2 regions of the Nitrincola nitratireducens genome follow, and region 1 is predicted to be linked to the other one. Evidence: predicted binding sites of a transcription regulator. Region 1 holds the regulator's gene; the other holds the start of a gene.

Evidence for each region. Region 1 encodes FliA, which starts transcription of late flagellar genes. Its sites were predicted from a motif close to CTAAAGTTNNNNNNNNNNCNGCCGATA; they were not measured.
Region 2: D791_RS10600 (flagellar protein MotY) is a predicted target of FliA. The motif match lies at 3,606-3,632, and genes of this name have one in related genera.

Annotation. Positions count from the first base shown of each region.
Region 1 covers NZ_AONB01000026.1:591-11,960, reverse strand. The annotation lists gene flhB (flagellar biosynthesis protein FlhB) at 1-932, shown strand, start outside; gene flhA (flagellar biosynthesis protein FlhA) at 1,095-3,185, shown strand; gene flhF (flagellar biosynthesis GTPase FlhF) at 3,223-4,659, shown strand; gene D791_RS16850 (MinD/ParA family protein) at 4,672-5,487, shown strand; gene D791_RS16845 (RNA polymerase sigma factor FliA) at 5,513-6,223, shown strand; gene D791_RS16840 (chemotaxis response regulator CheY) at 6,328-6,699, shown strand; gene D791_RS16835 (protein phosphatase CheZ) at 6,813-7,544, shown strand; gene D791_RS16830 (chemotaxis protein CheA) at 7,558-9,651, shown strand; gene D791_RS16825 (protein-glutamate methylesterase/protein-glutamine glutaminase) at 9,685-10,920, shown strand; gene D791_RS16820 (ParA family protein) at 10,941-11,370, shown strand, end outside.
Region 2 covers NZ_AONB01000011.1:41,511-63,402, forward strand. The annotation lists gene argF (ornithine carbamoyltransferase) at 40-951, opposite strand; gene D791_RS10585 (aspartate aminotransferase family protein) at 1,016-2,209, opposite strand; gene grxD (Grx4 family monothiol glutaredoxin) at 2,482-2,826, shown strand; gene rnt (ribonuclease T) at 2,891-3,508, opposite strand; gene D791_RS10600 (flagellar protein MotY) at 3,689-4,525, shown strand; gene D791_RS10605 (argininosuccinate synthase) at 4,634-5,857, shown strand; gene D791_RS10610 (hydroxymethylglutaryl-CoA reductase) at 5,999-7,036, shown strand; gene D791_RS20950 (alpha-hydroxy-acid oxidizing protein) at 7,033-7,587, shown strand; gene D791_RS20955 (alpha-hydroxy-acid oxidizing protein) at 7,584-8,063, shown strand; gene D791_RS10620 (hydroxymethylglutaryl-CoA synthase) at 8,079-9,245, shown strand; gene D791_RS10625 (mevalonate kinase family protein) at 9,271-10,263, shown strand; gene D791_RS10630 (mevalonate kinase family protein) at 10,235-11,197, shown strand; gene mvaD (diphosphomevalonate decarboxylase) at 11,207-12,016, shown strand; gene D791_RS20960 (hypothetical protein) at 12,040-12,204, shown strand; gene D791_RS10640 (DNA polymerase II) at 12,207-14,543, shown strand; gene rimK (30S ribosomal protein S6--L-glutamate ligase) at 14,748-15,653, shown strand; gene D791_RS10650 (succinylglutamate desuccinylase/aspartoacylase family protein) at 15,653-16,720, shown strand; gene D791_RS10655 (LutC/YkgG family protein) at 16,835-17,497, opposite strand; gene D791_RS20965 (lactate utilisation protein LutB domain-containing protein) at 17,498-17,962, opposite strand; gene D791_RS20970 (LUD domain-containing protein) at 18,043-18,909, opposite strand; gene D791_RS10665 ((Fe-S)-binding protein) at 18,919-19,707, opposite strand; gene D791_RS10670 (FadR/GntR family transcriptional regulator) at 19,820-20,542, shown strand; gene leuA (2-isopropylmalate synthase) at 20,595-21,892, opposite strand, start outside.

The DNA of each region.
Region 1 (11,370 bases):
CGGTATCGGATCCAGCATTTATGTTTCTTCACTTGTACGAAGCCCTGTGGGAGAGTTTTTTCAGCCTGTGGGGCTTTTTTCTGATGGTCTTCTTAGCCAGTTTTTTCTCATCAATCGCACTGGGTGGCTGGAATTTTAGTGGTGAGTCATTGCAGCCCAAAGGCAGTCGTTTGAATCCATTAGCCGGGATTAAACGAATGTTTTCGATGAAGTCGCTGGTAGAGCTTTTTAAGGCGATAGCGAAGGTATTGGTGGTTGGGTCAGTATCTGTTTTAGTGGTCATGGTGATGAGGCCTGAGTTAATGGCCTTGACAGCTGAAAACATTGAAACATCTATTGAGCATGCGTTAGAGGTGTTGGCTTGGTCTTTTTTGCTGATCAGTGCAACCATGATTTTGGTTGTATTGGTAGATGTGCCCTATCAGTTGTATGACTACAACAAAAAACTGAAAATGACGATGCAGGAAGTGAAAGATGAAATGAAAAATACCGAGGGTAAGCCCGAGGTGAAGGGGCGTATTCGTCAGCTACAATATGAAATGTCGCAGAGAACAATGATGAAAGATGTACCCAATGCAGATGTCGTGATTACCAACCCGACACATTACGCTGTCGCCATTAAGTACGATCAAAGCCAAGGCGATGCTCCCGTTATTATTGCGCGCGGTGCAGATTTTGTCGCCCTAAAAATTCGTGAGATAGCGCAACAGAATGATGTCCAGATCCTATCATCACCGGCCTTAGCACGTGCACTGTTTTATGCAACGGAGGTTGGAGATGAAGTCCCAACAGGTTTGTATACAGCCGTTGCTCAAGTGTTAGCTTATGTCTACCAATTAAAAAACACACCTTCCTATAATCAGTCTTCAATTCCACCGCCAAGAGAGCAAGATCTTGAAATTCCAGAGACTTTTCGAGTTGATCCTGATTAATTTGGCTTGAAAATTGCATAGATCCATCAATAGGTGTTGTTTGGCTTTTTTTGTCAAAAAAATGGCGTTTTATGGATCGCTCTAAATAGCCAATAGGTTTCTATATCAAATATTTTATCTTTTTAGTCATTATGTTGACGGTTGGGTGTTGTGGATAGAGGTGTGTTTGTACAGAGTGCGAAACGAATAGGGCAGGGGAATATAGGTATTCCTTTGTTGCTGTTGGTGATATTGGCCATGGTGACCTTGCCTATTCCGCCTTTTTTGTTGGATGTTTTTTTTACATTCAACATCGCTTTATCGATTGTTGTGTTGTTGGTGTGTATTTATGCATTGCGCCCTCTGGATTTTGCGGTATTTCCAACCATTTTGTTAGCGGCGACGCTTATGCGTTTGGCGCTGAATGTGGCCTCTACACGCGTGGTGCTTTTGAATGGTCATGAAGGTGGTGCTGCTGCGGGTCAAGTTATTTTAGCCTTTGGTGAAGTGGTTGTTGGCGGTAATTATGTTGTGGGTATCGCTGTTTTCATGATTTTGGTTATTATTAACTTTGTAGTGGTAACGAAGGGGGCTGGCCGTATTTCGGAAGTGAGTGCTCGATTTACCTTGGATGCGATGCCGGGTAAACAAATGGCGATAGATGCGGACGTGAACGCAGGGTTGATTTCACAGGATGAGGCGCGTGAGCGTCGACAAGAAGTGACGCGAGAAGCCGATTTTTATGGGTCTATGGATGGTGCATCAAAATTTGTTCGAGGGGATGCAGTTGCGGGTATTTTGATCCTAGTGATTAACCTGCTGGGTGGTTTGGGAATCGGTATGCTTCAGCATGGTTTGGATTTTGATACAGCAATGAAAAACTACTCTTTATTGACGATTGGTGATGGGCTTGTCGCGCAATTGCCCTCATTGCTTTTGTCAACAGCGGCCGCGGTCATGGTGACACGTGCAAACTCATCTGAAGCCATGGGGAGTCAGGTATTTACGCAAATGTTTTCATCGCCTAGGGCGTTGTTTGTTGCGTCCGGTGTGATATTTGTGATGGGTATTGTACCTGGTATGCCTCATTTTGCGTTTATTTCCCTAGCGGCTGTGGCAGCGGGAATTGCCTATATGATTCACAGTCGACAGGTGAAACAAAAAGAATTTCAGCAGTCGGAAACCGATTTGCCCGATGCAGTCGTTGCCGAAGAAGAACAGCGTGACTTGAATTGGGATGATGTAATGCCTGTAGATATGGTGGGTCTGGAGGTTGGTTACCGCTTGATTCCCATGGTGGATAAGATGCAGGGCGGGCAATTACTGGGTCGGATTAAAGGTGTTAGGAAGAAGTTGTCTCAAGATTTAGGGTTTTTAGTACCGTCTGTTCATATACGAGACAATCTTGATTTAATGCCAGGTGCTTATCGAATTACGCTGATGGGTGTTATCTCAGGTGAAGGGGAGGTGTATCCAGACCGAGAATTGGCAATTAACCCGGGGCAGGTCTTTGGTAGTTTGAAGGGGGTGGCGGTTAAGGATCCTGCGTTTGGTTTAGATGCTGTATGGATTGAGAAGGGACATAAGGAGCATGCGCAAACATTAGGTTATACTGTTGTTGATGCGAGTACGGTTGTTGCAACCCATTTAAATCAGATTTTGCAAAATAATGCCCATAATTTGATGGGGCATGAGGAAGTGCAGCAGCTTTTGGATATGTTGACTAAAACATGCCCTAAATTGGTTGAAGAATTAGTACCCAAAAAGCTTTCGGTCAGTGTATTGTTGAAAGTATTACAGAATCTATTAATGGAGCAGGTATCACTTAAGGATTTTCGGTCTGTCGCTGAAGCCTTGGCTGAAGCTGTTGATCGAACGCAAGATCCCTTGGCGTTAACGGCGGCAGTACGGGTAGCGTTGTCACGTTTGATTGTTCAAGGAATTAATGGTTCAGATCAAGAATTACCAGTGATTACCTTAGAACCTAGCTTAGAGCAAATGTTATTGGGTTCTATGCAGCAGGGTCAGCCGTCCGATGAAACCTTAGTGTTGGAGCCTGGGATGGCAGAGCGTTTGCAAACCTCATTGGGGCGTGCAGCTCAGCAGCAGGAGATGATGGGAAAGCCGTCGGTATTATTGGTTGCCGCTCCTGTAAGACCCTTGATGGCAAGATTTGTTCGATATGGTGAGCATCAAATACATGTGCTTTCCTATCAAGAAATACCTGAAAGTAAACGGGTGACCATTGTTGCAACGGTGGGTGGTAATTCGTAATGTGGATGAATGAGCGCAGTTTCGGTAAGGATCAATTATGAAAGTGAAACGTATTTTTGCTCCTGATATGCGACAAGCAATGAGGCGTGTCAGGGAGGAGATTGGAGCGGATGCGGTCATTATATCGAATCATCGAGTCGCCGGTGGTGTTGAAGTGGTTGCGGCTCGAGAGGAAGATTATGAGCAAGCTCAGGCCGAAATGCTGCGTTCAAAATCTAGAGCGGTGCGGGAAGAGAAGGCCGCTGTGCCGCGCGCTCAATCACGTCGTTCTGATCCTGATTTGGCTGAAGAGTTAAAGCGTGTTGAACGAAAAATATCCGAGGCGCGTCGTGCAGTAGAGCAACCTATCCCAGTGTTGGATCATACGCAAAACAAGCAGATTGATGATGAAGACGATGAGGAGTTAAGGTTTATTTTGAGTTCTCTTAAAACTCAAGATGATGCACGATCACGAGTCGTGTCTAAGGACTCCTTTGCATCGGACGATTGGTCGGATGCACCACCGCCTGCTGCAAGAAATGTACGCCAGTCGCCACCAGAGGATGACTTGATTCGCGTTATGCAGCAGGAAATACATCAGCTTCGCTCCATGATGCAGGAGCAGATTGTGCGTGTGCAGGAGCCACCCGTTCGTTCTAAGCCTGCGCAATATCAGCCACCCACCATGGTTATTCGAGAGACGGAAGCTCGTTTACAGCAAATGGGCTTAAGTGCTCGACTGGTTCAGCAATTGGTGTCCTCAATCGAATCAGACTTGTCTGAGGAGGATGCGTGGCGAAACGCATTGGGCCGTTTTGCAGATGCTATACCTGTCGTTGGCGAAGAGTTTATAGAGCGGGGTGGTATGGTTGCCTTTGTCGGGGCAACAGGAGTTGGAAAAACAACAACGATTGGCAAGTTGGCTGCTCGTTATGTTTTGCAGCACGGCAGCTCTAGTTTAGCGTTAGTCACAACTGACTGTTTTAGGATTGCTGCACATGAACAATTAAAAACCTTTGGGCGCATTTTAGACGTGCCTGTTCGGGTTGTGGATGAAAATCACAGTTTAGAAGAAGTGCTGTTATCCTTGAGAGGAAAGCGATTGGTTCTGATCGATACAGCGGGGATGAATACACGTGATTTAATGGGTAAAACTCAGATGGAAATGTTCTCATCTGTGTCAATGAGAATAAAGAAATTGTTGGTGTTTTCCTGCTCAAGTCAGAGACAGTTGTTGCGCAGTACCTATGAAATCTATAAAGAACTGAATCTCAACGCCTGTGTATTGACGAAAATGGATGAGTCAGGCAGTGTGGGTGAGGCCTTGAGTCTCGTGGTGGAAAAACAGTTGCCAATAGCCTATGTCACAGATGGTCAAAAAATTCCAGATGATTTGATTGTTGCGCAAAGGAGAGATCTCGTAAGCAGAGCGGTGGTTGTTTCACAGCGGCAGTCATCGGATGATGAGTCTGATCCTGTCTTTCGAGCAGGCTAGTAAGGGCATCATATGAAACAAGCTCATCCAGTAAAAGTCATTGCGGTTACAGGTGGAAAAGGAGGGGTTGGGAAGACCAATGTCTCCGTGAATCTATCCACAGCCCTAAGTGACATGGGGCGACGCGTTGTATTGATGGATGCAGACTTGGGGCTTGCGAATGTAGATGTTTTATTGGGTTTACGACCAAAAAGAACAATTGCAGATGTGTTAGATGGTCACACGACATTGGCAGATGTATTGGTGCGTGTTGACGACAACATGTGGATTGTTCCTGCATCTTCCGGTACTCAAGAAATGACGACTTTGTCAGAACATCAGCATGCAGAATTAATTTATGCGTTTAATGATATTGCTGACTCGATGGATGTATTGATCATTGACACCGCTGCAGGTATTTCTGAGTCAGTGGTGAGTTTTGTCAGAGCCTCTCAGGAAGTGTTGGTGGTGGTGTGTGATGAGCCGACTTCAATTACGGATGCCTATGCGTTGATCAAAATGTTGAATCGAGATCATGGGATGACGCGCTTCAGGATTCTCGCTAATATGGTTCATTCAGATACAGAGGGGCGGCATATGTTTAATAAAATTCTGACTGTAACGGATCGCTTTCTGGATGTAACCCTTCAATATGTCGGGTCAATACCTTATGATGAGTCAGTTCGAAAAGCAGTTCAAAAACAAACGCCTGTTGTTAAAGCTTTTCCGAACAGTAAATCATCGCTTGCTTTTCGACAGCTAGCCATCAAAGTAGACAGTTGGCCTGTTTTAAAAAGCCCAAGGGGACATCTTGAGTTTTTTGTCGAACGATTGGTTCAGCGAATTTAAATACAACATCAGACGAAGAAGCTGCATGTATAATCAGCTCCAATTTACGCCCAGCCACGAATTGGTTGAACAGTATGCACCACTTGTGAAGCGAATTGCTCAGCATTTGATGGCGCGCTTGCCTGCGAGTGTGCAGCTGGATGATCTTATACAATCAGGAATGATTGGTTTACTTGAGGCCGCGTCAAAATATGACATGAGTAAAGGAGCCAGTTTTGAGACCTATGCGGGTATCCGCATTCGTGGAGCGATCATTGATGAGGTTAGACGTGGTGACTGGACGCCTAGATCGGTTCATCGAAATGGTCGTCGTGTCGCTGAGGCTATGCGTCAGATAGAAAGTCGTGAAGGGCGGGATGCTTCTGATCGAGAAGTAGCCGATGAGCTCGGTATCTCATTGTCCGAGTACCATGCTTTGTTGCAAGACTCTATGGAAGCGCGTTTATTCAGTGTGGATGAGCTAACAGAGGAGTCTGATGAAGGATCAGCTTTGCAGTTTGAAGGGGATAATCTAAGCCCATCTGATGAAGTGAGTCAGGATGCCTTTCGTAGTGCTTTGGTTGCAGCGATAGGTGATTTACCTGAAAAAGAGCGGTTAGTTTTGGCTTTATATTACGATGAAGAGCTAAATTTAAAAGAAATAGGTAGTATTCTTGGGGTGAGTGAGTCTAGAGTAAGTCAAATACACTCTCAAGCCGCCCTGAGGCTTAGAAGTCGTTTAAAAGGTTGGAATTAAGTAGTCGCTTTTGTTTGAGATATCGACAAACCGTGATTACTATAGATGATAGTGAATTATGTTTTTAGTGATCATAGCTGGGGGATAGTGTCTTGAAAAAAGACATCAGAATTCTTGTTGTAGATGATTTTTCTACCATGAGACGAATTATTAAAAATCTGTTGCGTGATCTCGGTTTTACCAATGTCGATGAGGCTGATGATGGTAGAACGGCATTGCCTATACTAAAACAAGGTCGAATTGAATTCTTGATCACAGACTGGAATATGCCCGGTATGACAGGAATAGACCTCCTTAAAGAGGTTAGGTCCGATCCTGAGTTGGCGCATATACCTGTTTTAATGGTGACGGCTGAAGCCAAGCGTGAACAGATCATCGCTGCGGCGCAGGCTGGTGTGAATGGCTACGTCATTAAGCCTTTTACGGCTGTGGTGTTGAAAGAGAAAATTGAGAAGATTTTCGAACGCATTACCTAATCGATGTTTTCGTGTGCTCATTACAACAAGAGTTAAACAATGAATAGTCAAATTGCCAATTTAGAATACGAAGGACTCGAAGAGCTACTAGCCAAAAGGCCAGAGAGTTGGTTTTGGCAATTGATCAGGGTCAGTTGCACACAGCTATTGATTTGATTAACCAGCTCCAGCAAGCGAGACACCAAGTTTTTTACAATGAAGTAGGGCATCTAACCCGCGGTTTGCATGAGGCAATTAAGTCATTCTCAAGTGATATTGGTGAAAAAATTGGCAGTGGAGCTGTTACATCATCAGGGATGCCATCGATGTCGGATGCTTCTGATCGTCTTGCTTATGTGATCGAACTAACCGATAAGAACTCGCATGAGACAATGGATCGTGTTGATAAATCCTTAACACTAGTTGACCGTTTAGATCATCAATCTGAGCGATTTAGAGACTTGTTGTTATTAGTCGGGCAGCTCGAGGGTGATTTTAAAGCTTTGGACGGTGTCTATGACCGAACTTGTATGGTCAAAAATGAATCAGAAAAAACAGTGGCTGAGTTAAAATCAGTCTTAACTGAAATTTTAGTGTCACAAAGTGTCCAAGATATTACAGGTCAGCTTATTCGGCGTGTTATTACCTTAATGACCCAAGTTGAAGCCCAGCTCGTTAAATTAATGGAGATGGCGTCAAAGGTTGAGCGGTTGAGCGGCATGGATGTGTCTAAAAAAGTAACGAATCCAAGTAAACAAGCTGAGGACCAGATTAAAGCACAAGGTCCTCAATTAAAAAATAAAGAAGCTAACGCAGTGTCTAATCAGGATGATGTTGACGATCTGTTGTCAAGCCTAGGCTTTTGAATAGGGGATGTCTATGAGTTTGGATGTCGATCAGGAAATACTAGAAGATTTCCTCGTTGAAGCAGGTGAGATTCTAGAACAGTTGTCTGAACAGCTCGTCGATCTTGAGCAAAGGCCAGATGATCGTGATTTGCTTAATGCTATATTCAGAGGTTTTCATACCGTAAAAGGCGGTGCCGGCTTCCTTCAGCTTGATCCAATGGTTGACTGCTGCCATCAAGCAGAGAATTTATTCGATTTGCTCCGAAACGGTGAAATTAAACTCACAGCCGCACTTATGGATGTGGTTTTACAATCTTTAGATGCTGTCAACGTCATGTTTGACAATGTTCGCAATGGAGAAGCACCTCAGCCCGCATCAAATGCACTCCTTGCGCGTTTGAAGGCTTTTGTTTCCGGCGAGGTGGAGGACTCTCCCGAGCCAGTTACGGCTAAGCCAGCTGCACCTGCACAACCAGCTCCCTCTGCTGTAAAAGCGGAAGTCTCACCATCGCCTTCGTTGAATCCGAACACTCCAAATGACGAATTTGATTTGTTGCTAGGAGAAGTCGCTGGAGCATCTAAACCTGCCTCTAAAGCAAACACATATGATACCGACGATGATTTGATTACTGAAAGTGAATTCGAAGCACTGCTTGATGAATTGCACGGATCTGGAGGAGCGCCTGGTAAATTGCCCGATTCAGCCGCTTCGATGAGTTCCGATGAAGAGATAACGGAAGACGAGTTTGAAGCGCTACTGAATGACTTGCAGGCCAAGGGGGAAGGTGCATTTGCATATGTGTCCCCGACTCCATCATCGCCTCCGACAAAATCTTCATCCGAGTTCGATACGTTTATCAAAGATGATTACTCGTCTATGTCGTCGAGTGGGGCTGAAGATAACGGAGCAACGAGAGCCGCGATCTCTGCTCCTTCACCTGTTGCTCAAGCCAAAGTTGTTCAAGAGAGTAACGTCCGCGTTGATACCGCGTTGCTGGATAAAATCATGAACATGGTGGGTGAGTTGGTTCTGGTTAGAAATCGCTTGGTGCGGTTGGGCGGTGCGGGTGATGATGAGGAAATGTCTAAAGCCTTGGGTACATTGGACATGGTCACGGCAGATTTACAGACATCCGTAATGAAAACACGGATGCAGCCGGTTAAAAAAGTGTTTGGACGCTTTCCTCGTCTAATTCGAGATTTATCAAGAAGTTTGAAAAAAGAAATTCGTCTCGAGTTACGTGGTGAAGAGACGGACTTGGATAAAAACTTGGTTGAAGCTTTAGCTGACCCTCTAATCCACTTGGTTCGAAATGCTGTTGATCATGGCATTGAGTCGCCTGAAGATCGTGAGATGATGGGCAAGCCAAGAGAGGGGCATGTTTTGCTCTCGGCGGAACAGGAAGGCGATCATATTCTATTAATCATTCGTGATGATGGCGCTGGTATGGATGCGGAGAAATTGCGTCGTTTGGCCGTCTCTAGAGGTATGCTTGACCCAGAAGCTGCTGCTCGTTTAACTGATCATGAATGCTTTAATTTGATTTTCCAAGCGGGTTTCTCGACAAAATCTGAAATTTCAGATATTTCAGGTCGTGGCGTTGGTATGGATGTCGTCAAAACCAAAATTACCCAGCTAAATGGAACCTTGGCAATTGATTCTGTTCTTGGACAAGGTACTCAGATAGCGATCCAGGTTCCACTAACGCTTGCCATTATGCCGACCCTAATGGTGACTTTAGAGGAGCAGGCATTTGCGTTGCCTTTGGTGAATGTTAACGAAATCTATAATTTGGATTTAACCAAAACAAATATTGTGGATGGGCAACAGGTGATCATTGTTCGTGATCGAGCATTGCCATTATTTCACTTGAAACGTTGGTTGGTAAAAGGACGTGAAGTTGCCGATCTGCCAGAACAGGGGCATGTTGTTATTGTTTCGGTTGGTACTACCCGAGTCGGCTTTGTTGTTGATCAATTGGTAGGACAGGAGGAAGTGGTCATAAAACCATTGGGGTCTATTCTACATGGAACGCAAGGCTTATCTGGGGCAACAATTACGGGTGACGGGCGGATAGCACTCATTATCGATATTCCAAACCTTTTGAAACGCTATGCAGAATAGTCGGTTTAGCTCGATTGAGTGGGTGATTTCTGTATGGCGGTAAAAGTATTGATCGTTGATGATTCGAGTTTTTTTCGCAACAGGATAGAAGAAACGTTAGGAAGTGATCCGCGAATTAAAATTGTTGGGACTGCCGTAAATGGTACTGAGGCTGTAGAAAAGGCAACGCGTCTACGGCCGGATCTTATAACCATGGACGTTGAAATGCCAAAAATGAATGGTATTGAAGCGGTAAGGCAAATTATGCAAGTTGCGCCAACAAATGTGTTGATGCTGTCATCCTTGACTCATGAAGGAGCAAGGGTGACGTTACGTGCATTAGAGGCTGGGGCCGTTGATTATTTGCCTAAAGATATACGGGCTTGGATGGATCGGTCGAGTGATTTGCGTAAGGAATTGATTGATCGAGTTGTTGCATTAGGAACCTCTCGTAACTTTAATACCAATGCCGCGTTTGGTCGGAGCCCTTCGGCGAGCGGGTCCTCGACGACAATGGTATTCCGGCCGGAGCCTTCTGTTCCATCTGTCGGCTCTACACGAGATGTGGAAGTAAAAAGTGCTCTAGAGGCGAGGCGTCAACACGTGTCTAGAGTGCACTCAGGTCAAGATCAGACAGTCAGTGGATTATCGGCTCGGCAACAAGATTCTCTTTCAAAAGTGTCTACCTCTAGCCTTGCTAAACCGACTAAACTTCCAGACTGTCGATTGGTTGTAATTGGGGCGTCTACAGGGGGCCCGGCTGCGTTGCAGGCAATTTTGACGCGTATCCCGTCGAATTTTCCGCATCCAATTTTGCTTATTCAGCATATGCCTTCTACGTTTACCAAGGTGTTTGCAGAGAGGTTAAATCAGCAGTGTGCTATTGAGGTACGAGAGGCGGTCGACGGTGACCGTATGAGGCCGGGTCTTGCGTTACTTTGTCCTGGCGGTATGCAGTTGATGATTGATCCGCGCCAGACGGATAAGTTGAAAATTATCCCAGGTGATGAGCGTTTAACGTACAAGCCAAGTGTTGATTTTACATATGCATCCGCCGCACGGCTTTATCAAAGTAAAGTGTTAGGTATTATTTTGACAGGAATGGGAGCGGACGGTTGTGAGGGTGCACGTCGGCTTAAAGAGGCAGGCTCTGTAATGTGGGCTCAAAGTAAAGAGACATGTACCATTTACGGTATGCCGCAGGCCGTTGTGAATGCGGGTTTAGCCGATGCCGTTTTGGATTTAAATGATATTGGTGATCTCCTGTCTGCTCCGAATGGCAAAAAGTAGACCGTTAACAGGAAAGAAATATGCAGGTTTGGGCGGTTGCGAATCAAAAAGGCGGTGTTGGTAAAACAACAACAGTTGTTTCTATTGCGGGTCTCTTGTCGGAGGTGGGTTATAGAGTTTTGATGGTGGATCTTGATCCTCACGGTTCACTGACTAGCTATTTTAGATTTGATCCTGATGAGATAGAGTTGAGCGCTTATGACTTGTTTGAACGGCCAGATTTAAGCTCTTCTCAAGTTAACTCATTGATTGTTAAAACGGATAGTGAAAATATTGACTTGTTGCCAGCCTCGACTGCCTTAGCAACGCTAGAGCGTAAAGCGGTTGGTAAGGAAGGGTTGGGTTTACAGGTTGCGAAAGCGTTGCGATTCTTAAAAGATCGATATGATTACGTCATTATTGATAGTCCGCCTGTATTAGGAGTTTTAATGGTCAATGCGCTTGCCGCTT
Region 2 (21,892 bases), on a different contig from region 1:
ATAGCGATAGATCCTTTCAAGCTCTAGCATCTAAGTCAATCAGATGAGGTCCTTTAGCAAAAACTCGATAAGCGCTTTCTGGGCATGCAATCTATTTTCGGCTTCTGGGAAGGCCACGCAACGTTGATCATCCATCATGTCGGCACTGACTTCTTCACCGCGGTGAGCAGGCAAACAGTGCATAAATAAGGCATCTTTATTTGCAAGATCCATGAGTTGCGGAGTGACTTGGTAACCTCTGAATTCACGAATACGCTCACGTTGCTCGCTTTCTTGCCCCATTGAGGCCCAAACATCTGTGACGACTAAATCAGCCTTGTCAACGGCCTCTTCAGGTGCTTCCAATAGCGTTATACGATCGGCATTTTGTGCAACAAGGTCGGCATTTGGCTCAAAGCCCTCAGGGCAGGCAATGTTGAGTTTAAAGTCAAATTGGCGTGATGCGTTAATATATGAGTTACACATATTGTTACCATCGCCGACCCAAGCAACCGTTTTGCCTTGTATGCTGCCACGATACTCATGAAAAGTTTGCATATCGGCAAGCAATTGACATGGATGGAAGTCATCCGTTAATGCGTTGATTACGGGCACCGATGAGTATTCAGCAAATGTTTGTACCAGTGCATGGCTAAAGGTGCGAATCATTACGATGTCGACCATCGATGAAATGACACGTGCACTGTCTTCTACGGGTTCACCTCGTCCTAGCTGGGTGTCTCGGGGCGATAAAAACATTGCATGACCCCCAAAGTGAGCCATACCCGTTTCAAAGGATACGCGTGTTCGCGTAGACGCTTTTTCAAAAATCATCGCCATAACACGGTTTTTGAAAGGCTCGTAAATCACGCCTTCGTTACGCATTTGTTTTAATTCGATCGCCCGAGCAATCAGTTGATTCAGTTCAGCAGGCGTTAAATCAAGTAAGGTGAGAAAATGTCTTTTACTCATAAATTAAGCCGGCAGCGTAGCTGCCGGTTCCAGAGGTCAGTTTTTATCAGAGGGTTTCTGAGAATCAGGCGTCAGCCTCATCACCCGCATAAATACGAATGAGTTTAGAAACCGTATGGATCATGAGGTCGGCCTCGTTCTGGCTCATGATCAAAGGTGGCAACAAACGAACAACTCGTCCGCCACCTGTTATGTTTAACAGTATTCCTTTCACTTTGGCAAGTACGGCTAACTCGGTACCTGCGTCTGTGAGCTCGATACCTATCATCAAGCCTTTGCCGCGAATTTCTTTTACATAAGGCGCGTCTGCGAGCTGGATATGAAAGCCATCGAGTATGTACTGCCCGAGTGACGCTGCATGCTCACAAAGTTTATCTTCTACAATGGTGTTCACCACAGCGAGTGCGGTAGCACAAGCAAGGGGGCTTCCGCCATAGGTTGTGCCATGATTGCCTGGGCCAAAGACTTCTGCCGCGGCACCGCGTGCTAGGCAAGCTCCGATAGGGAAGCCATTACCCAATCCTTTAGCCGTTGTCACGACATCAGGCATAATAGACGTATGTTGGTAAGCAAAGTACTTACCTGTACGCCCATTGCCTGTTTGTACTTCATCTAGCATCAGAAGCCAATCATTTTCGTCGCAGATGGCACGAAGTTGCTCTAAATACTCGTTCGACGGAACATGAATACCGCCTTCGCCCTGAATGGGTTCAACCAATATGGCGACAACATCGTTATTGTTTGAAGCAATTTGGCGAATCGCGTCGAGATTGTTAAAAGGAGCACGAACGAATCCGCTGACTAAAGGCTCAAATCCTGCTTGAATGGCACGGTTGCCTGTTGCACTTAGCGTCGCCAGTGTGCGTCCATGAAAGGAGTTTTCCATAACAATGATCGTAGGCTTGTCGACGCCGCGATTGTGTCCGTAGCGGCGCGCAATTTTAATTGCTGCTTCATTCGCTTCGGCACCTGAGTTGCCAAAAAAGACGTTATCCATGCCAGATACAGACGCGAGCTTTGCTGCCAGCTCTTGCTGTAAAGGGATCGAATATAGGTTAGAGCAATGAATTAACTTTCCTGCTTGCTCAGAAATAGCCTTAGTAATTGCAGGATGCGCGTGGCCCAACCCTGTGACGGCAATTCCGCAGAGTGCATCAAGGTATTTGTGGCCGTCAGTGTCATAAATCCATGCTCCCTGGCCATAATCAAAGGCTACTGACATGCGATTATACGTATTCATAAGGGGTTGCATGGTCATCTCGTTTTTCTCCCTACAACGCAAAAAGGCAGCCCTAGCTGCCAAAAGACATGTATTCTAGGGTGTGAGTGATCATTTGGCAATTGCCAGAGAAAAAATCATATTTTGATGCTTGAATCTTGCAATTCTGACATCATAGTTAAAGAAGGAAGCAAGAGTATCTGATAGTATTACTCAAGAATTAAGTAGGCTTGGTTTAAGTTTGCTTTCGAGCATGGTTGCGTTGAATCGACCATGGTTACTCACAACCCCATAGTGTTATAGGTGCTTTAATGAGCGTAGTTGATGTTATCAAAGAGCAGATCGAGTCAAATCCTATCCTTTTATACATGAAAGGGACGCCTCGCTTTCCTCAGTGTGGGTTTTCATCCCGTGCAACTGAAGCCTTAATGGCTTGCGGAGAAAGATTCGCGTTTGTCAATATTCTTGAGCATCCAGATATCCGCAGTGAGCTACCAAAGTACGCAAACTGGCCGACCTTTCCTCAGCTATGGATCAATGGTGAGTTAGTTGGTGGTTGCGATATTATTACCGAATTGGCGGCTACAGGTGAGTTGGCTGAAATGGTAAAGGCTGCTGCAGCTGCATCAGGCGCTTCTGAAAACGCTGAGTCTTAAGCCGAATTCAGTATGGCTGATCTGCGTAAGAGCGATCAGCCATTTTTGATGATTGGATAAGCGGTTATCGTGTATCCAGTACAAGATCCCAGCCACCCATATCTTTCCAGCGATTCACAATCATGCAAAACAGCTCGGCTGTTTTTTCCGTATCGTAAACAGCAGAATGCGCTTTTTTGTTATCGAAATCGATTCCAGCTACTTCGCAGGCTTTGGCAAGTACGGTTTGGCCGCATGCAAGCCCTGCCAGTGTTGCTGTGTCGAATGTGGAGAAAGGATGAAAAGGATTACGTTTAAGTTGGCAACGCTCAGCGGCTTTGAATAAAAAATTGTGATCAAATGTGGCGTTGTGTCCAACCAGTATGGCTCGTTTGCAACCATTGGATTTCACAGCTTTGCGAATGGGCTTGAATAGGGTTTCAAGGGCATCCGCTTCATTGATGGCATTGCGAGACGGTGCCCAAGGATCAATGCCCGTAAAGGCTAAAGCAGATTGTTCGATATTTGCACCTTCAAAAGGCACTACATTTGCGCTATAAGTGCTGTCTATGTGCAAGTAACCTTGTTCGTCCATAATCAGCGTAACGGCTGCGATTTCCAGAAGTGCATCAGTTTGCGCGTTAAATCCTGCCGTTTCGACATCAATAACGACGGGCAGGTATCCGCGAAAGCGGTCGGCCATATTTGTTTTATCGGATGACTGTGCCAAAAAAAATCCTTACTCTATGCTCATGTGTTAAGGGTATTCTATCAGTCTGTGTTATTGAGTGAAACGTCATCTAAATAATCTGTTGTCTTTGCCGATAAAGACTCAACGATAATGTGGAAAGGCCGTATTGTGTTCATGAAGTGTTGGTGTAAATTGTCCTTACTTGCGTTGTTGATCTTGCCTGTCATCGTGCAAGCGGTTACCTTTCGGCCGACCATTGAAACAGCTGCATGGGAAATTGATATGTCCCCCTTTATGTGTCGGATGACGCAGCGTATTCCTTCTTTTGGTGAAGGAGTATTCGAGCAGGAGGCTGGCGAAAATCTAGTGTTTAGATTGACGCCAAGTCAGCGCCAGCAGTTAAATGGTTCGGTGCGACTTGTGGCCGAGATGCCGAATTGGCAACCTGGGCGTCAGCCTCAGGCCATTACTGAGTTGAGCGTCAGTCAGGGACAGGTTGTGGTTCAAGGCGACTCTGCAATTCGAATGCTGGCAGCATTGCATAATGGCTTGTTTCCAACCTTCAGTGCACAACAGTGGTTCCAGACTTCTGAACCCGTCACAGTGGGGATATCGTCTGTGAATTTTGCCCCTGCCTATGATGATTATCTTGATTGCTTAACCCAGTTGCTGCCTGTTAACTATCGGCAGATTGCTCGAACCGCTGTTTTATTCCCCCCTGAGCAGTTTCGATTGTCGGATGCCACCACCGAGCGCTTGGATCAGATTATTCAGTATGTCTTAACCGATCCCTCGGTTCAGCAGATTTTTATTGACGGGCATTCCGATAATGTCGGGCGCCGCTTGTTAAATCGTGATACGTCTAGACGCAGAGCAGAAGCCGTGACGGAGTATCTGGTTGGCCGCGGGGTGCCTGAAGACATCATTATTATGCGCTATCATGGTGACCGCTATCCTGTTGTCGATAATGATACCGAAGAAAATCGCACACGAAATCGTCGCGTGACAATTCGACTTGAGCGTGAATAGAGGCAGAAACGGAGTCTTTCTGTTACACTCTGCAAAATACGTATTAACGTCTTTCTTACAGCTACTCGCGGTGAGTGGCTGGTTTCAGTGATCTGGAGCACATTAAATATGTCCGATATTAAAAAGGTCGTTTTAGCCTACTCTGGCGGCCTGGATACATCAGTAATTGTTCGTTGGCTACAAGACACCTATGCCTGTGAAGTGGTGACCTTTACGGCAGATATAGGGCAAGGTGAAGAAGTTGAGCCAGCCCGTGCAAAAGCCGAAGCCTTGGGTGTAAAAGAGATTTACATCGAAGATCTGCGTGAAGAGTTTGTCCGTGATTACGTATTTCCAATGTTCCGTGCCAATACCATCTATGAAGGTGAGTATTTGCTGGGCACATCCATCGCACGTCCATTGATTGCAAAGCGTCTAATTGAAATTGCGAACGAGACCGGTGCTGATGCGATTTCTCATGGTGCAACGGGTAAGGGTAATGATCAAGTGCGCTTTGAGTTGGGAGCCTATGCTCTAAAACCTGGCGTGAAAGTGATTGCACCTTGGCGTGAGTGGGATCTGACGTCTCGTGAAAAGCTCATGCAGTACTGCGAAGAGCGAAACATACCTGTTGACTTCAGCAACAAGAAAAAGAAATCACCTTACTCTATGGATGCAAACCTTCTGCACATTTCCTATGAAGGTGGTGTGTTGGAAGAGCCTTGGGCTGAAGCAGAAGACGATATGTGGCGTTGGAGCGTCAGTCCTGAAGAAGCACCGGATCAAGCAACCTATCTTGAGTTGACGTATGAGAAAGGTGACATCGTTGCAATTAATGGCGAAGCCATGAGCCCTGCGACAGTGCTTGAAACTCTGAATAAAATCGGGGGAGCAAACGGTGTTGGGCGCTTGGATATCGTTGAAAACCGCTTTGTGGGAATGAAGTCACGCGGATGCTATGAAACACCGGGTGGCACCATTATGTTGAAAGCACATCGTGCGATAGAATCAATTACCTTGGATCGCGAAGTCGCTCACTTGAAAGATGCGCTGATGCCACGTTATGCCGAGATGATCTACAATGGTTTTTGGTGGTCTGAAGAGCGCAAAATGATGCAGCAGATGATCGATTACAGCCAGCGTCACGTCAACGGCGATGTCCGCGTTAAATTGTACAAAGGAGCGGTCTCAGTGGTTGGGCGTCGTTCAGCCGATAGTCTTTTTGATGAAAGCATTGCTACTTTTGAAGACGATGCGGGTTCTTACAATCAAAAAGATGCAGAAGGGTTTATTAAATTGAACGCGCTGCGCATGCGAATTGCTGCAAGCAAGGGTCGGAACCTGCTGGATTAATTCGCTCAGGATACAAATAAACGCTAAAAGGGCCCTTATGGGTCCTTTTTGTTATAATGCCTCTATCTTTAACCCTAAGTCGATGATTGCATAAGCCCGAAGGGGTCGCTAAAATTCGTCGTTTCTCTGACTCAGTAACCTATGAAATCTCACAAGCTACTTCAAGCCCCTATCCCGATGCGCTGGGTAGGTCCGCTTAAAATCACGGGTGAAACCTTAAATGAAAAGGTGAGTGTGCCGCTCGCAACCTACGAAATTCCTTTATGGCATTCGGTGGGGCGTGGTGCACGAGTTTCGATGCTCACTGAAGGTATTCGGACCAATGTTATTGATGAGCGAATGACGCGATCAGTCTTGCTTGAGGCAGAGGATGCTTGGGCCGCGCATCAAGCCTTGGTATCGATTAAGCAGCGTCAGCCTGAGTTGAATGCAGTGGTGGCCAGAAGCAGTCGTTTTGCGCAGCTTATTGATATGCACAGCCAAGTGGTCGGTAACCTGATGTATTTGCGTCTGGAGTTCACCACGGGAGATGCCTCTGGACACAATATGGTGACGAATGCAGCCGATAAGCTGATACCTTGGATCCTGGCTGAGTACCCTCAGCTGCGCTACTCGTCTATTTCGGCCAATTATTGCTCTGACAAAAAAGCGACAGCCGTAAACGGGATTCTCGGACGCGGGAAGTATGTGGTCAGTGAAATACTCATTCCGCGCGATATTTGTGAGCGTCGTTTAAATACCACGCCTGAAAAAGTTGTCGATCTGAACATAAAAAAGAATTTAATTGGCACTCTAATCGCCGGTGGAATTCGTAGTGCAAATGCACATTATGCCAATATGCTGCTGGCGTTTTATCTGGCAACAGGGCAAGACGCTGCCAATATTATCGAGGGATCGCAAGGGATTGTTCATGCTGAGGTCAGGCAGGGTGATTTATATTTCTCATGCACCTTGCCGAATGTGATCGTTGGCAGTGTTGGTAATGGTAAAGGGATCGATTTTGTTGAAGAGAACTTAACACGGCTTGGCTGTAAGGCAGATCGACAGCCTGGAGAAAATGCTAGACGCTTAGCCGCCATCTGCGGTGCTGTGGTCTTGTGTGGTGAGTTGTCTTTGTTATCCGCGCAAACCAATCCGGGTGAGTTGATGGAAGCGCATATTAAATTGGAGCGCTCATGAGCGATCAAACCAACGAGCGGAAAATCGAACATATTCGAGTGATTGAGCAGGACCCGGAGACGGATCGTCAAGGTGCTTATTTCGATCGAATTCGTTTGACGCACCGGGCGTTGCCAGAAGTGTCTCTCGCTGAAATTGATCCCAGTGTGGAGTTTTTAGGTAAAAGACTCAGCTTTCCTTTGCTGATCTCCTCAATGACAGGAGGGGATCATGAGCTGGTTAGGCACATTAATAAAAACCTAGCGCTTGCCGCTGAGGCGTGTCAGGTTGCGATGGGGGTTGGATCGCAGCGAGTGATGTTTTCATCTGAGGCTGCAAAAGAGAGCTTTTCGCTTCGCCCATTTGCACCCTCCGTTCCTTTGTTTGCGAATATTGGCGCGGTGCAGTTGAATTGTGGCGTGGGTTATGAAGACGTTATGCGTGCGGTTGATGTTTTGCAGGCCGATGCGCTGTATTTGCATTTGAACCCTCTGCAAGAGGCAGTTCAGCCTGAAGGCGATACGAATTTTGCAGGTCTGTCAGCGGCTATCCAGCGCTTCAGCAACGCTTGACTCTGCCTATTATTTTAAAAGAAGTGGGGTCTGGGCTATCACCAGCGGATATTCGTTTAGGGCTAGGAGCGGGAGTTCGTTATTTTGATGTCGCTGGCAGCGGTGGGACATCTTGGAGCCGAATTGAACACCATCGTCGCCAGTTCGATGCAACGGATTTAGGTTTGAAATTCCAGGATTGGGGGCTGCCAACGCCCTTAGCCTTGAAGTTGGCCGAGCCTTTTTTGGATCAGGCCACTTTGATTGCCAGTGGTGGTATAAGAGATGGGATTGATATGGCGAAATCTGTTATACTCGGCGCCTCGCTTTGCGGGGTGGCAGCTCCATTATTACAACCTGCCATGGAATCAGCGGATGCGGTCATAGCTGCAATCGAAAAACTGCGGCGTGAATTTGTTACGGCGATGTTTCTGCTCGGTACGTCAGATTTTTCAGCACTGTACAGGAACAAAGCGCTTATTGTTGAAGAGCGTTGAGGAACTTTAGCAGATATGTCAGTGGGTATAGACGAAATCAGTTTTTATACGTCCAACTTTTATCTTGATTTAAGGACGTTGGCTGCGAAGCAGCAAACTGACCCAGAGAAGTACTATACCGGTATCGGTCAAGAGAAGATGGCAATGGCAACGCACGATGAAGACATCGTGACGATGGCCGCTAATGCCGCTTTACCTTTGATCGAGCGTATAGGGACAAACGCGATTTCAACTCTATTGTTGGCCACAGAAACAGGTATTGACCAATCCAAGGCTGCCGGTATTTATGTGCACCGTTTATTAGGGTTGAATGCGAATTGTCGAGTGGTTGAATTAAAACAGGCTTGCTACAGTGCCACGGCTGCATTGCAGATGGCGTGTGCCTTGGTGGCACGTCAGCCATCCACTAAAGTGTTGGTGATCGCGTCGGATATCGCACGTTACGATCTTGATACCCCCGGTGAAGCGACGCAAGGCTGCGGTGCTGTTGCCATGTTGATTAGCCATAATCCACGTATCATGGCGATTGATGCAGAAGTCGGCAATTACACCGATGATGTTATGGATTTTTGGCGGCCTAATTATCGTTCTACAGCGTTGGTTGATGGCAAGTACTCGACAAAAATATACTTAAAAGCATTGAAGAAAACCTGGGATAGCTTTTCTGAGGTGAGTCGAATTGGCTTCAATGATTTTAGTTACTTTTGTTACCACTTGCCATTTAGTCGGATGGCACAAAAAGCGCATCAGCATCTAGCGAAATCAAATCAATGTGAGTTGTCAGCTGAAGGGATTGAAGCGCAAATACAACCTACGCTTCGCTATAATCAAATTATTGGCAATAGCTATACCGCATCGATTTATATTGGTTTGTGTTCGCTACTGGATAACGTTAAAGAAAATCTGGCGGGTAAAAAAGTTGGGTTTTTTAGTTATGGCTCTGGCTGCGTTGCTGAGTTTTTTAGTGGCTCTATCCAAGAGGGCTATCAGGCCTGCTTACATACCCAGCGCCATATGGATATGTTGGCCGAGCGCCAAGAGCTTAACTATGATCAGTATCTAGACCTGTATCGTTATCCTGACCCTCGCCAAGGCGAGTCTGTTGAGATACCGAAAGCCACGTTAGGTCGCTTTCGCTTAGCTGCGATTCATCAACATAAGCGTGAATATGTCGCCTGTTAGGCGGCATATTAAATTACGTTAGTTCATGATGTCAGCATTGGCGCCCGGTAAGTTAATTCTGAGTGGTGAGCACTCTGTTGTCTATGGTGCGCCCGCCCTTAGCTTGGCACTTCGTCGTCACACACGTGCTCAGTTTTTGCCAAATGACTCCGGTTTTTTGGAAGGGCGAATCTCTCATGCCTCCGCTGCATTTTTGCCCTTTGCAATTAACCATTTAACCTCATTGAAGCATCGCCTTGATGCGCGTTACGAGTTGTTTCTTAACGGCGAATTATCCATTCAGCAAGTACTTGATCATCCTTCACAACTCTTGCTGTACACTATTGCGGTTTCGATGGGTGCTGATGTCGAAAGAGCCTCCGGTACGTTGCATTTATCCTCGGATTTATTGGTTGGGTCGGGCATGGGCTCATCTGCCTCCGTCATTGCCTGTTTATTAAGTTTATTTGCCCCAGCTCCCTCAGATGTTGCCGACTTTGTTGAGCAGGTGCGATTTTGTGAGCGCCTTCAGCATGGCCGTGGCAGTTTAATCGATGCGGCCAGTGTGTCTTACGGTGGGATTATCTGCTTACGACAGCAAGAGGTGTCCCGGTGTGATCATCTGCAGTTACCGCCGGGATGTTTTTGGATTTACACGGGTGCGCCTTCAACCAGTACGGGAGAGTGTGTTGAGCAGGTGCGTAAGTCATTTGCCCACTCGAGTATATGGCAGGCGTTTGCTGAGGTCACCGATTCATTTCTTGAGGCACAACCGGATGAGGTGCCAACCCTTATACAGCAAAATCAGCGGTTACTAGAGCGTATAGGTGTAGTACCCAGTGCTATACAGTCTTTAGTCCGTCAGATAGAGTGTTCAGGCGGAGCCGCCAAAGTTGCTGGTGCTGGTTGTGTTCGTGGGCCTCATGCGGGATTGTTGCTGGCTTGGTTGCCTGAGGGCACACCCGCTCAGCTGGAGTTACCTGCTCATTATATTTGGGGAGAGTTGGACATTGAGTATCAAGGCGCCTATCCGTTCTGAATTTCAGGATTTTCCAGTGTGTGTGTCAGCCCCCGGCAGTTTAATGCTGATGGGAGAGCATGCGGTTCTTCATGGTCATCTTGCGTTGGCGTGTGCCGTGGATGTCTTTGTGTACATTGGCGTTCGTTTGCGTGAAGATGATCAGGTCAGCATTGATTCTTCACTGGGGCAGTATCAGTCATCGCGAGATGTCTTGGCAGACGATGCCCGGTTACGGTTTGTGTTAGCTGCAATAAAAGCATGGTCAACAGAGCTTCCCCAAGGACTTGATGTCAAAATTCGGGCTGAGTTCTCACATCAGGTTGGGCTGGGCTCGTCAGCTGCGGTGACGGCCGCGATGATGGTGGCGCTCAATAGGCTTACGGGCACTCAGTTAGAGATAGACGCTCTGTTTAAGCGAGGCTTAGACGTTATTCATTCGGTTCAAGATGGACGAGGCTCGGGGACGGATTTGGCGGCGAGCTTAAAGGGCGGTATCGTGGCGTATCGTTATACACCATATTTCTTAGAAAGCATTCCTGGTCAGCCCGAGATCGCGTTATTTTACGCTGGCTATAAAATGAAAACTCCAGACGTCATTCGACTGATTGAAAAAAAATGGCAGAGTCAGCCCGATTTACTGAATTCACTCTATCAATTGATGAATCAAACAACGGAACAGGCGCGTTTAGCGATCCTTGAGCAGGATTGGCCGAGGCTAGGCAGCTTGATGAACGTCTATCAGGGACTTATGGATGCACTGGGTGTCAATGATCAGACGCTGTCGTTGATGATCTATCAACTGCGTATGCAGCCGGGTGTATTGGGGTGTAAAATTTCAGGGTCAGGTTTAGGTGACTGTGTCATTGCCTTAGGTCAGACTCAGCAAAGCGTGGGTGAACAAGCCTTCGCTCTGACAATATCCAATCAAGGCACAGAGGTTATGGGAGGCTAAAACGTAGCAATGATGACGCCACATGAAATAGTAAAGCCTTGGTTAAACGAGGGTGTAAATCCAGTTAAGTCTGAAGAGCATTTTGCTCCGAGTAATATAGCTCTCTGTAAGTATTGGGGTAAGCGGGATAAGTCGCTTAACCTCCCGATCAATCCTTCGTTATCGGTATCCTTGGCTCATTTGGGAACGCACACCCGCTTAACACCCATCGACCATGCTGAAGACGAGGTATGGCTGAACGGTTTGTGTTTATCCGAGGATTCGGCATTTAGCAAACGGGTATCCCTCTTTTTAGATCTGTTTAGAGCCTCTAAGCCGACCTGTTTCAAAGTTGAGACGCGTAACTCAATCCCGACTGCGGCTGGCTTAGCGTCTTCTGCTTCAGGCTTTGCGGCTTTAGCGCTGGCTGTGAATGACAGTTTTCAGTTAAGCCTTGATGCTCAGCCGTTATCGGTGTTGGCGCGTTTAGGAAGTGGCAGTGCCTGTCGATCTTTGTATGATGGGTTTGTTGAATGGCAGATGGGTGAGCGGACGGACGGTCTGGATAGCTATGCAATCCCCATGTCCGAAACCTGGCCAGACTTGTGTATTGGTCTCGTGAAGGTCGATGCACGAGAGAAAGCAACGGATTCACGCAGTGGCATGCAGCGTACCCTAGAAACGGCACATTTGTATCAGAGTTGGCCGTTACAGGCAGCAATGGATATCCAGGCCATTAAAGACGCCATACGAGCGCATGACTTTGCGTGTTTAGGTGCTAAGGCGGAGCATAATGCTATGTCCATGCATGCGACGATGATGCGTCGTGGCCCCCCTTAGTCTATTGGCAACCCGAATCCTTAATGGCAATGCAGACGGTTTGGAAACTGCGTGCACAAGGCTTGCCCGTGTATTTCACCATGGATGCTGGGCCTAATCTCAAACTACTGTTTGAGAAAGCGTCAGCGAATGATGTGCTCGCTCATTTCCCAGACATTGAAGTGATTCATCCCTTCGGTTTGACCTAGAGGTGTCTCGGGGATTTCCGCTGACTCGTCAGCAACGCGATACTGAGCAAGGAATGCTGCTTGAGTATTGGTTACAGACCCCTGAGGGTGCGCAAGTTGTGCGTGTCACAGGTGAACATGCCGTGTGTTTTGTCTTGCAAAGTCAGCAAGCGAAAGTGCAGCAGATTTTAGCGTCATTGACGGGCTGGTATGCGCGTCATTTGCCTTTAAAAGATCTATTGCAGCGGCCCGTTTCAGCCTTGTATTTTTCCCATTTAAAAACCTACCGAGAAGCCTTGGAGCGTTTACAAGCTCAGGGTATCACCTTAATGGAAGAGGACATTCGTCCGGTTGATCGTTATTTGATGGAGCGTTTTATTTTTTCAGGTGCTCAGGTGTGTAACACCCCCAAAGGCATGCATTTGAAGGCTTGCGACTATCAACCTCAGTTTCGTATTTTATCTCTGGATATTGAAACAACATTAACGGCCAATCGTATTTTATCCGTTGCGCTTCAAGGCTTAGACTTTGAAAAAGTGCTCATGGTTGGCCAAACGCAAACAGACTCTTCAATTATCTATTGTCGAGATGAAAAACAACTGCTGCTTTCGTTTATGCAGCATATCCATCTATATGATCCTGACATTATTATCGGTTGGAATATTATCGGCTTTGATCTGAGTGTCCTTGATGCGCGGGCTCGAGCATTGGGCGTGTCGTTGCAGATTGGTCGAGATCAGCAAGCACTGCGTATTGAACGTCGACAGCAGGGGAATCGTCACTATGTTCGTTTGAACGGTCGAGTAGTGCTTGATGGTATTGATACGCTCAAGGGCGCAACTTGGCACTTTGAGCGCTATTCGCTGGAGTATGTGGCGCAGGCTTTGTTAGGGAGAGGAAAAGACATCGAGTCCGTGAATGATCGTGGTCAAGCGATTCAACGACTCTACGCTGAAGATCAAGAAGCACTGGCCCGTTACAACCTGGAAGATTGCCGCTTGGTCACGGAAATATTTGAAAAAACAGGACTGATTGAGTATTTAACGGAGCGAACGCGCTTAACGGGTTTGAGTCTTGATAAAGTGGGAGGGTCGGCACAAGCCTTTGATAACCTGTATTTGCCTTCTTTACATCGAGCGGGTTTTGTAGCACCCGAATACGCCTCGGGTCAAAGAGGTGCAAAAGTTCCCGGTGGCTTTGTCATGGATTCAAAGCCAGGCTTGTACCGTCATGTGCTGGTGCTCGATTTTAAAAGCCTGTATCCGAGTATTATTCGAACATTTAAGATCGATCCGTTAGGGCTTACGATGGGCGTGGCGGATAGTAACGAGCACAATACTGACGATACAGTGCCCGGTTTTTTAGGCGCTGTTTTTTCAAAAGAACACTCTATTTTACCGGGCATCATCGAGCGCTTATGGCAAGCACGAGATGCGGCCAAGCAGCAGGGCAATGCTGCGATGTCGCAGGCCATTAAAATTCAAATGAATGCGTGTTATGGCGTATTGGGCTCGGATGTCTGCCGTTTTTATGATCAGCGTCTCTCAGGGTCCATAACGCTTAGAGGACACCAAATTCTTACAGAAACCGCAAGCTATATAGAGAAGTCCTTTGGTTATGAGGTTATCTACGGTGATACGGATTCGGTGTTCGTCTGGCTGGGTGATGACGTGATGCCTCAGGAGTGTGACGAGAAAGGCGCCGAGTTGGCTAGGTGTTTAAATGACTGGTGGCGACAACGACTGCAGCAAGCGTTTGGTTTAACATCGGCTCTAGAATTGCAATATGAGACGTACTTTGAGCGATTTTTGATGCCACGCATGCGACATTCCGAAGAGGGCAGTAAAAAGCGTTATGCTGGATTGAAGCGTCAAGGGGATGGTACGGCTGAATTGGTGTTTAAGGGGTTGGAGCAGGTTAGAAGTGATTGGACACCCTTGGCTCGCGTCTTTCAACACGAACTTTTTCAACGAGTGTTTGAGGGGTTGCCTTGTCAGGCGTTTGTCAGGGAACGAGTAGCGGCTCTTTTAAACGGTGAGCTAGACAATGACTTGGTGTATCGTCGTCGTTTGCGTCGTCCGTTATCCCATTACCAACGCAATATCCCCCCGCATGTTAAAGCTGCACGGCAGTTAAATCAGTATTATCGCGAGAAAGGCTGGCCAGAACCGCTTCGACAAGGGGATACGGTGGCCTATGTTGTGACCCTAATTGGATCTGAAGCCGCTGAAATTTTTGAGGGGCGACTGGACTATCAGCATTACATCGAAAAGCAGCTGCGCCCAGTTGCTGATAGTATTCTCCCGTTTGTGGGGGAGTCATTTGATGATGTGACTCAGCCGCAAATTGCTTTGTTTTGACAGTGGAATATCCTGAATTGCCCGCTGGAAACTCTAATGATTTAGTCTATAATGCACGCACTGCCAACCGCAGTTGAATCCTTTCCTGACTGATCTTGTTACGCATCTGTAACACGTTTATATATAGAATTTACTGACTTATGATGCAGCGTATTTAACCCTGTATCTGCATCTGTTGTATGAAGTCAGAACCGGAGTAATTGAATGAAAATTGCGATACTTTCTCGTAATGCTAAGCTCTATTCTACGCGTCGCTTGGTAGAAGCTGCGAAAAGCCGAGGCCATGAGGTTCGGGTCGTAGATGTATTGCGTTGTTACATGAACATTACTTCGCATAATCCTGAAATACACTATCGTGGGGAAGTATTGAGAGACTTCGATGCTGTGATTCCCAGGATCGGTGCATCAGTGACGTTTTATGGCACCGCTGTGTTGCGCCAGTTTGAAATGATGGATGTGTATCCGCTAAATGAATCTGTTGCTATTTCGAGATCGCGCGATAAGCTTCGCAGCTTGCAACTCTTGTCACGAAAAGGCATCGGCTTGCCTGTGACCAGTTTTGCGCACTCGCCAGATGATATCGATGATTTACTCAGCATTGTGGGCGGTGCGCCTGCTGTCATAAAGCTGTTAGAAGGTACGCAGGGGGTGGGCGTGGTATTGGCCGAAACCAATCAAGCGGCCGAGAGTGTTATTCAAGCCTTTATGGGGTTAAAACAACACATTCTCGTTCAGGAGTTTATCAAAGAAGCGAAGGGATCTGATATCCGTGCGTTTGTGGTGGGGGGTAAGGTTGTTGCCGCCATGAAGCGTCAAGCGAAGGAGGGTGAGTTTCGTTCCAATTTACATCGCGGTGGGACGGCAGAGTTGTGTCGAATTACGCCTGAAGAACGTGCAACAGCCATTCGTGCCGCAAAAGTGATGGGATTGAATGTGTGCGGTGTGGATTTGCTGCGTTCTGCACATGGTCCCTTAGTGATGGAAGTCAACTCGTCACCGGGGCTAGAAGGGATTGAGCGTGCTTCAGGTAAGGATATTGCCGATCAAATTATCGATTTCATTGAGAAAAACGCCAAGCCAAATCGCACACAAACGAAGGGGCAGGGGTAATGCAATCCCGATCAACTGACACGCGCGCACTGAACACAGCGATCACCATAGGAAATGAGACGATCCTACCCGGTGAGCGTCGCACGGTTGATCTGGAAATGGGAAAACTCTATACCCATAGCGCGGCCATGATGCCTGTCCATGTGATTTGTGGACGCCAAGCGGGTCCTGTTTTGTTTGTCAGTGCTGCGATTCATGGTGATGAAATCAATGGCGTCGAAATTATTAGACGCTTATTGCGTTTACCAGCGTTAAAGCGCATTAAGGGTACACTCATTGCTGTTCCCATTGTGAATTTACTGGGGTTTATCAGTCAGAGTCGATACCTGCCTGATCGTCGAGATTTAAATCGTAGCTTCCCTGGCTCTCAATCGGGATCACTTGCCAGTCGAACGGCCCGACAGTTTATGCAGGAAGTGGTGAATCAGTCGACCCATGGGATTGACCTGCATACAGGGGCGATCAATCGCTATAACTTGCCTCAAATTCGTGCAAATTTAGATGATCCCGAAACACTTCGTCTGGCGAATGCCTTTGGGACGCCCGTTATTCTGAACTCAGCACTTAGAGATGGATCGCTTCGTGAAGCCGCCGCTAAAAAAAATATCCCCATCCTCTTGTATGAAGCAGGGGAAGCGCTCAGGTTTGATGAAGTCTCGATCCGTGGAGGTGTTCAAGGCATCTTGAATGTGATGAGAGTGCTTGAAATGCTCCCGCCACCGCGCAAAAAAAGCCAGATGAAAGAACCGATGGTCGCGCGTTCAAGTACTTGGGTCAGAGCGCCGCAGAGTGGAATTTTTAGAGCACAAGTGGTCGAAGGTGCAAGGGTTGTAAAAGATAAAACCCTGTTGGCCATTATTTCAGATCCGTTTGGTGAATCTGAAGAAGAGATCTGGTCACCCGTCAGCGGTTTAGTGATTGGTCAACTAAAGTTGCCCTTGGTCAATGAAGGCGACGCTCTGTTTAACATTGCTCAATTTTATCGGACGGATCTCGTTGAAGATCGTCTAGATGCCTTTAACGAATCTTTAGAAGCGGAAGACCATCCGTTTGCGGATAGTGTATAAAAAGATCGACCTGTTGAGGTCGATCGAATCTGTTTAGCACAGGTTGCGCAAACCCTCGCTCAATCGAGGAGGGGTAAACGCCAAAATGTCCTATGCTATTGGTAACGGGATACATCACCCAATTAAAAAAATTGTCAAAGCTCTTGGGCCATGTGCGCCCATTTGCAATCGCTGCTCAATGTCTGCTGAGCGTGATGGCCCGGTAATCATATTAACGGTTCTGGGTAACTGTCCGGGAGAGAGCGCACGCACGCGTGCCCAAGCCTCTTCATACACTCCAACAATATCTTGGCGTTTTAACACAACGAGATGATTGTCGGGCAAAAAGTTCAATGTGGTTGGGCTTTCCTTGCGCGAATACAGCATTAGCGTTCCGGTTTCAGCAATCCCCATGAATGCGAGTGTTAAGCTGGCGAGATCTCCCGCCAACGCGACCCGTTCATGTTGCACAATGGGGTGAAGCTCCGTCCAATCTAAGGATTTAAGCTCCTCATCACTGGCCATGACAAGGTCAGGAATGTTAGCCGTTTGTAACCACTCGCGAACAGCGCCAGGCAGAGCCTGCAGTGAGGGTAATTCAATCACCTCGGCGGCAGCCTCTTTCGCCATCTCAATAAAGAGTGCCTGAACCTCAGACTCTGATCCTTGGCCACGCATCGGGATTAAATTACGTTCATGACGCGTTATTCGTGCCAAGACTTGTTGGCGCTCAGCGTCAGAAGGAAGGCCACGACCTAGGCCACGGCGTATCGTGTTAAGAATGTCTGCTTTGCTCATTTAGTGGCCTGCCTTTTGTTTTTCGTTCCACTGTTGCATAAATGTTTTGCTGCTAGGAGCGGGCATTTCTCTATGGTCGGTCCAGCCACTGACTACGGGCAGTTTATGAATTCGCCCTTTTTTACCACCGAGTAAACGCAGCATACGGTTTGAGGTCTGACTTAGCAGCCGGTAAAGAGTAGGACGCTTGGCAAAAAATGCCCAGGTTTTAATGCCCCAGCGTGCTGCTTTAGGGGTTAGGTGCCGTTCGAATTCATTTTTGCGCCAGTGTCGCATGAGTTTTGGCAGCGGAATATGAACAGGGCAAACGCTTTCACATTTACCGCAAAATGTAGAGGCATTGGGGAGTAACGCTGCTTTTTCAATACCAATCATTTGAGGGGTGAGCACAGATCCCATCGGACCGGGATAAACCCAGCCATAACTGTGTCCACCTATAGATCCATAAACAGGGCAGTGGTTCATGCAGGCGGCACATCGGATGCAGCGCAGCATCTCTTGTAACTCGCCTCCAACCATGTCACTTCGGCCATTATCGACAAGCACTACATGGTAGTCTTCAGGACCGTCTTGATCTTCTGGCGTTTGGGGCCAGTTGAAAGTGTATTGTAAACCGTAAATTCTTGCCCTGTCGCTGAGCGCGCCAGCAAGCGTAAGAACAGGGTCATGTCTTCAAGGGTGGGCACCACTTTCTCAATTGATGTGACAACAATATGAGTTTTGGGAAGAGTCTGTGTTAAATCACCATTCCCCTCATTTGTTACAATAATGCTAGAGCCTGTTTCAGCCACTAAAAAGTTGGCACCTGTAATTCCAACATCCGCTGCAACAAAACGAGCGCGAAGTTCTTCACGGGCTTCTTGCATCAAGACCGCCGGGTCCATGGATTTGGGTTTGTGGTGATGCGCGTGAAACGTCTCAGAGACATCCTCTAAGTTTAAATGGATAGCCGGTGCAATGATGTGGCTTGGGTGTTCCCCACGTAATTGTAAAATATACTCGCCTAAGTCTGTTTCAACAGGTGTAATGCCGTTGGCTTCTAGATACTCATTGAGGTTGATTTCCTCAGTGACCATCGACTTACCTTTAGTAACGGTTTTGGCCCCTTTGTCTTGGCAAATCTTTAAGATGGTTTGTCGCGCGTCCTCAGAGGTTCGGCACCAATGAACATGGCCACCATTCTTGATGACGTTGGCTTCAAATTCCTCAAGATAGATATCAAGGTTGGCGATAATGTGATTTTTTAAGTCGCGACCTTGATCGCGCAGTTGATCGAATTCCGGGAGGCGTTTTACTGCATTGGCGCGCTTTTGTGGGAACCCATTTTTGACGTTGCCCAAGGCTTTTTGTAGGCCAACATCCGTGAGTGCGATACGTGCATTTTCTTTAAATTGAGGGCTAGTGATTTGCATTTTGGGCTCCTAAAGCGATTTGCCGAGGTGATACGCTGACTCGCCAAGGGCTGGATAGCTGAGTTCATCCGCTAAGACTTCAACGATATGGCGTACCTGAACGTCTTTACCTTCGCGTTGCAGTTTTCCGGCCATGTTGAGTAAACAACCCAAATCACCACCCAATAATGTTGATGCGCCCGTCTTCGCAACATTTTCGGTCTTGTTGCCAACCATGCGATTCGAAATATCCGCGTATTTGACGCAAAATGTTCCACCAAAGCCACAACAGGTTTCAGACTCTTCCATTTCGGTTAACTCAACACCTTCTATTTGTGCTAAGAGTGCCCGTGGTTGCTGTTTGATGCCGAGTTCTCGCAGCCCAGAGCAGGAGTCATGATAAGTCACCTGACCCTTAAACTGGCTTTTAATGTTTGAAAACTGCAAGACATCAACCAAAAAAGAGGTAATTTCAAAAGCACGTGCTTTAAGGGCTTGTGCTCGGGCATGCCATGGATCCTCGGGTTGAAAGAGCTCGGGGTAATGATGAAGCATCCCGATGCAGGACCCAGAGGGTCCAACGACGTATTCATAGCCTTCCAAAGCCGTAATGGTTAGGCGGGCGATATCCGCCGTGTTGGAAAAATCTCCTGTATTAAAGGCCGGTTGACCGCAACAGGTTTGACCTTGAGGTACCTCGACTCGACAGCCTGCGGCTTCAAGTAATTTAATGGATGCGAAGACGACTTCTGGCCGATATAAATCAGCTAAGCAAGTCACAAATAGACCGATAACAGGTTGTTTATTATTATCTAACACAGCAGAACCCTGATACTAGACAGAAAGAAAAGCTGAAATACAGCTGCACATAGCTACAAGATAGGCAAAGATCCGACTAAAATAAATAAAAGTCTTAAACTGGTCTTACCAAATGAGTCGATCTGTAACCCCCGAAAATGAGTCGTCCCACTCTCGTGTAGCCAAGGTTTTGTCAGCTTTACGTCGGGAGTTGATTCAGGGAAATATTCTTCCAGGTCAGTCCTTGCCCTCACAGCGACAACTTGCTCAAGATTTACAGGTGGCAAGAGGGTCTGTCAGGGAAGCGATTGTCTTGCTTGAATCTGAAGGGATTGTGTCAACGCGCCCAGGTGGGAGAAGCCAGGTCAATAATGTGATGACGCCTTATTTCTCGTTGGCTGGTGAGGCGGGTCTGCAGGGCGTTGAATTACAGTTGCAAGTGTTAGAGGCCAGAGCTGTGCTTGAAGGGGAGGCGGCTTACTATGCAGCTTTGAGAGCCTCGGATGCCGAGCTCAGTAAATTGTCGGAGGAATACGAAGCGATGCGATTGCGCAGCATGGGGGAGTCAACCTTGTCTAAAGCAAAGGCAGACTTAACTTTTCATATGATGATTGCTAACGCAAGCCATCACTTTATTGTGATTTCATTCAGCCAGTTGTTTTACGCGCGTTACTTTAATGTGATTCATGAAACGCTGTCATCTACTTTACGTCGGTATGGCCGTTACCCCGATGGTATAGCCCAGCAGCATGAAAAAATTCATCGATCAATTCAAGCACGTTTGCCAGAGCAAGCTCGGAATGAGGCAAGTGAACATATTTTGTTCACTCGCCGTTTACTCGAAAAAGGCCTGTAATGCTTGAACGATTACCTGAGTGACAAAATCACGTCAGATAATCGTTCATCACTTAGGCTATTTTTTGCTCCAGTGCTGTTTGGCTGAACGGTGAGCGTGCAAACGCACTGAGTACAGCCTGTAACGCAGCCGCAGACGTGTCATCGGCAGAGGTCACTGCTGAATAGGTTATGCCATCAATCTGCAAGGCAACACAGGCCTGGGCTTTGGCGTCAGTCCCCTCGGTTAAGGCACTTTCATCAAAGTGTGTGACGTTAATTTTAACATTGAAGCGCTGTTCAAGTGCATGAACCAATGCTTCCACAGCACCTGTGCCTTTTCCTTCAAATGCGGGCAATTGAGCGGCGACATTAAAGCGTCCCTCCACGATCGACTGGTTCGTGTGCAGATCATACCCATTGAGTGACCAGCCATAGGGTATACGGTTAAAGTGTTGCTCAAACAGTGTCTTAATCTGTAAAGAGGTGATTTCAGCCCCTGTGTTTTCCGAGGCTTTTTGCACAACACGGCTGATTTCACTGTGCATCCACTTAGGTAAGCTGATGCCGTAGTCACGTTCAAGCACCAAGGCAACGCCGCCCTTACCGCTTTGACTGTTGATCCGGACAACTGCCTCGTATTCACGACCAATATCGCGTGGATCGATTGGAAGATAGGCGACTTCCCAATGAGGCAATTGATGCTTTTCATGGTACTGAATCGATTTACGAATCGCATCTTGGTGGCTTCCCGAAAACGCGGTGTAAACCAACTCGCCAGCCCAAGGGTGGCGGGCCGCGACAGGCAGTTCTGTGCAGTACTCAACCACTTCAATAATTTCTTTAATGTTGGAAAAATTGAGGGTTGGATCAATGCCCTGAGAATACAGATTCATGCCCAGAGTGACGATGTCCATGTTGCCAGTACGCTCACCATTGCCCAGCAAGGTTCCTTCAATACGATCAGCACCGGCCATAATGCCTAACTCGGCGGCGGCAACGCCACAGCCACGGTCATTGTGAGTGTGCAAGCTGATGATCACTGATTGGCGTTGTGCCAAATGACGGCAGAAATACTCAATTTGATCGGCAAAGACGTTCGGCGTCGACATTTCAACCGTTGCAGGTAAATTAATAATGACTTTACGCCCCGTTTCAGGTTGCCATTCGGCAATGACCGCATCACAGACTTCTACTGCATACTCCATTTCAGTTCCCGTGAAACTTTCGGGCGAGTACTGGAAGGCCCATTCGGTATCAGGGTATTGTTCGGAATAGGCTTTGACCCATTTGGCACCCTGAACCGCGATGGCTTTAATGCCCTCGCGATCCATACCAAACACTTGCTCACGCTGAACGGTCGACGTTGAAT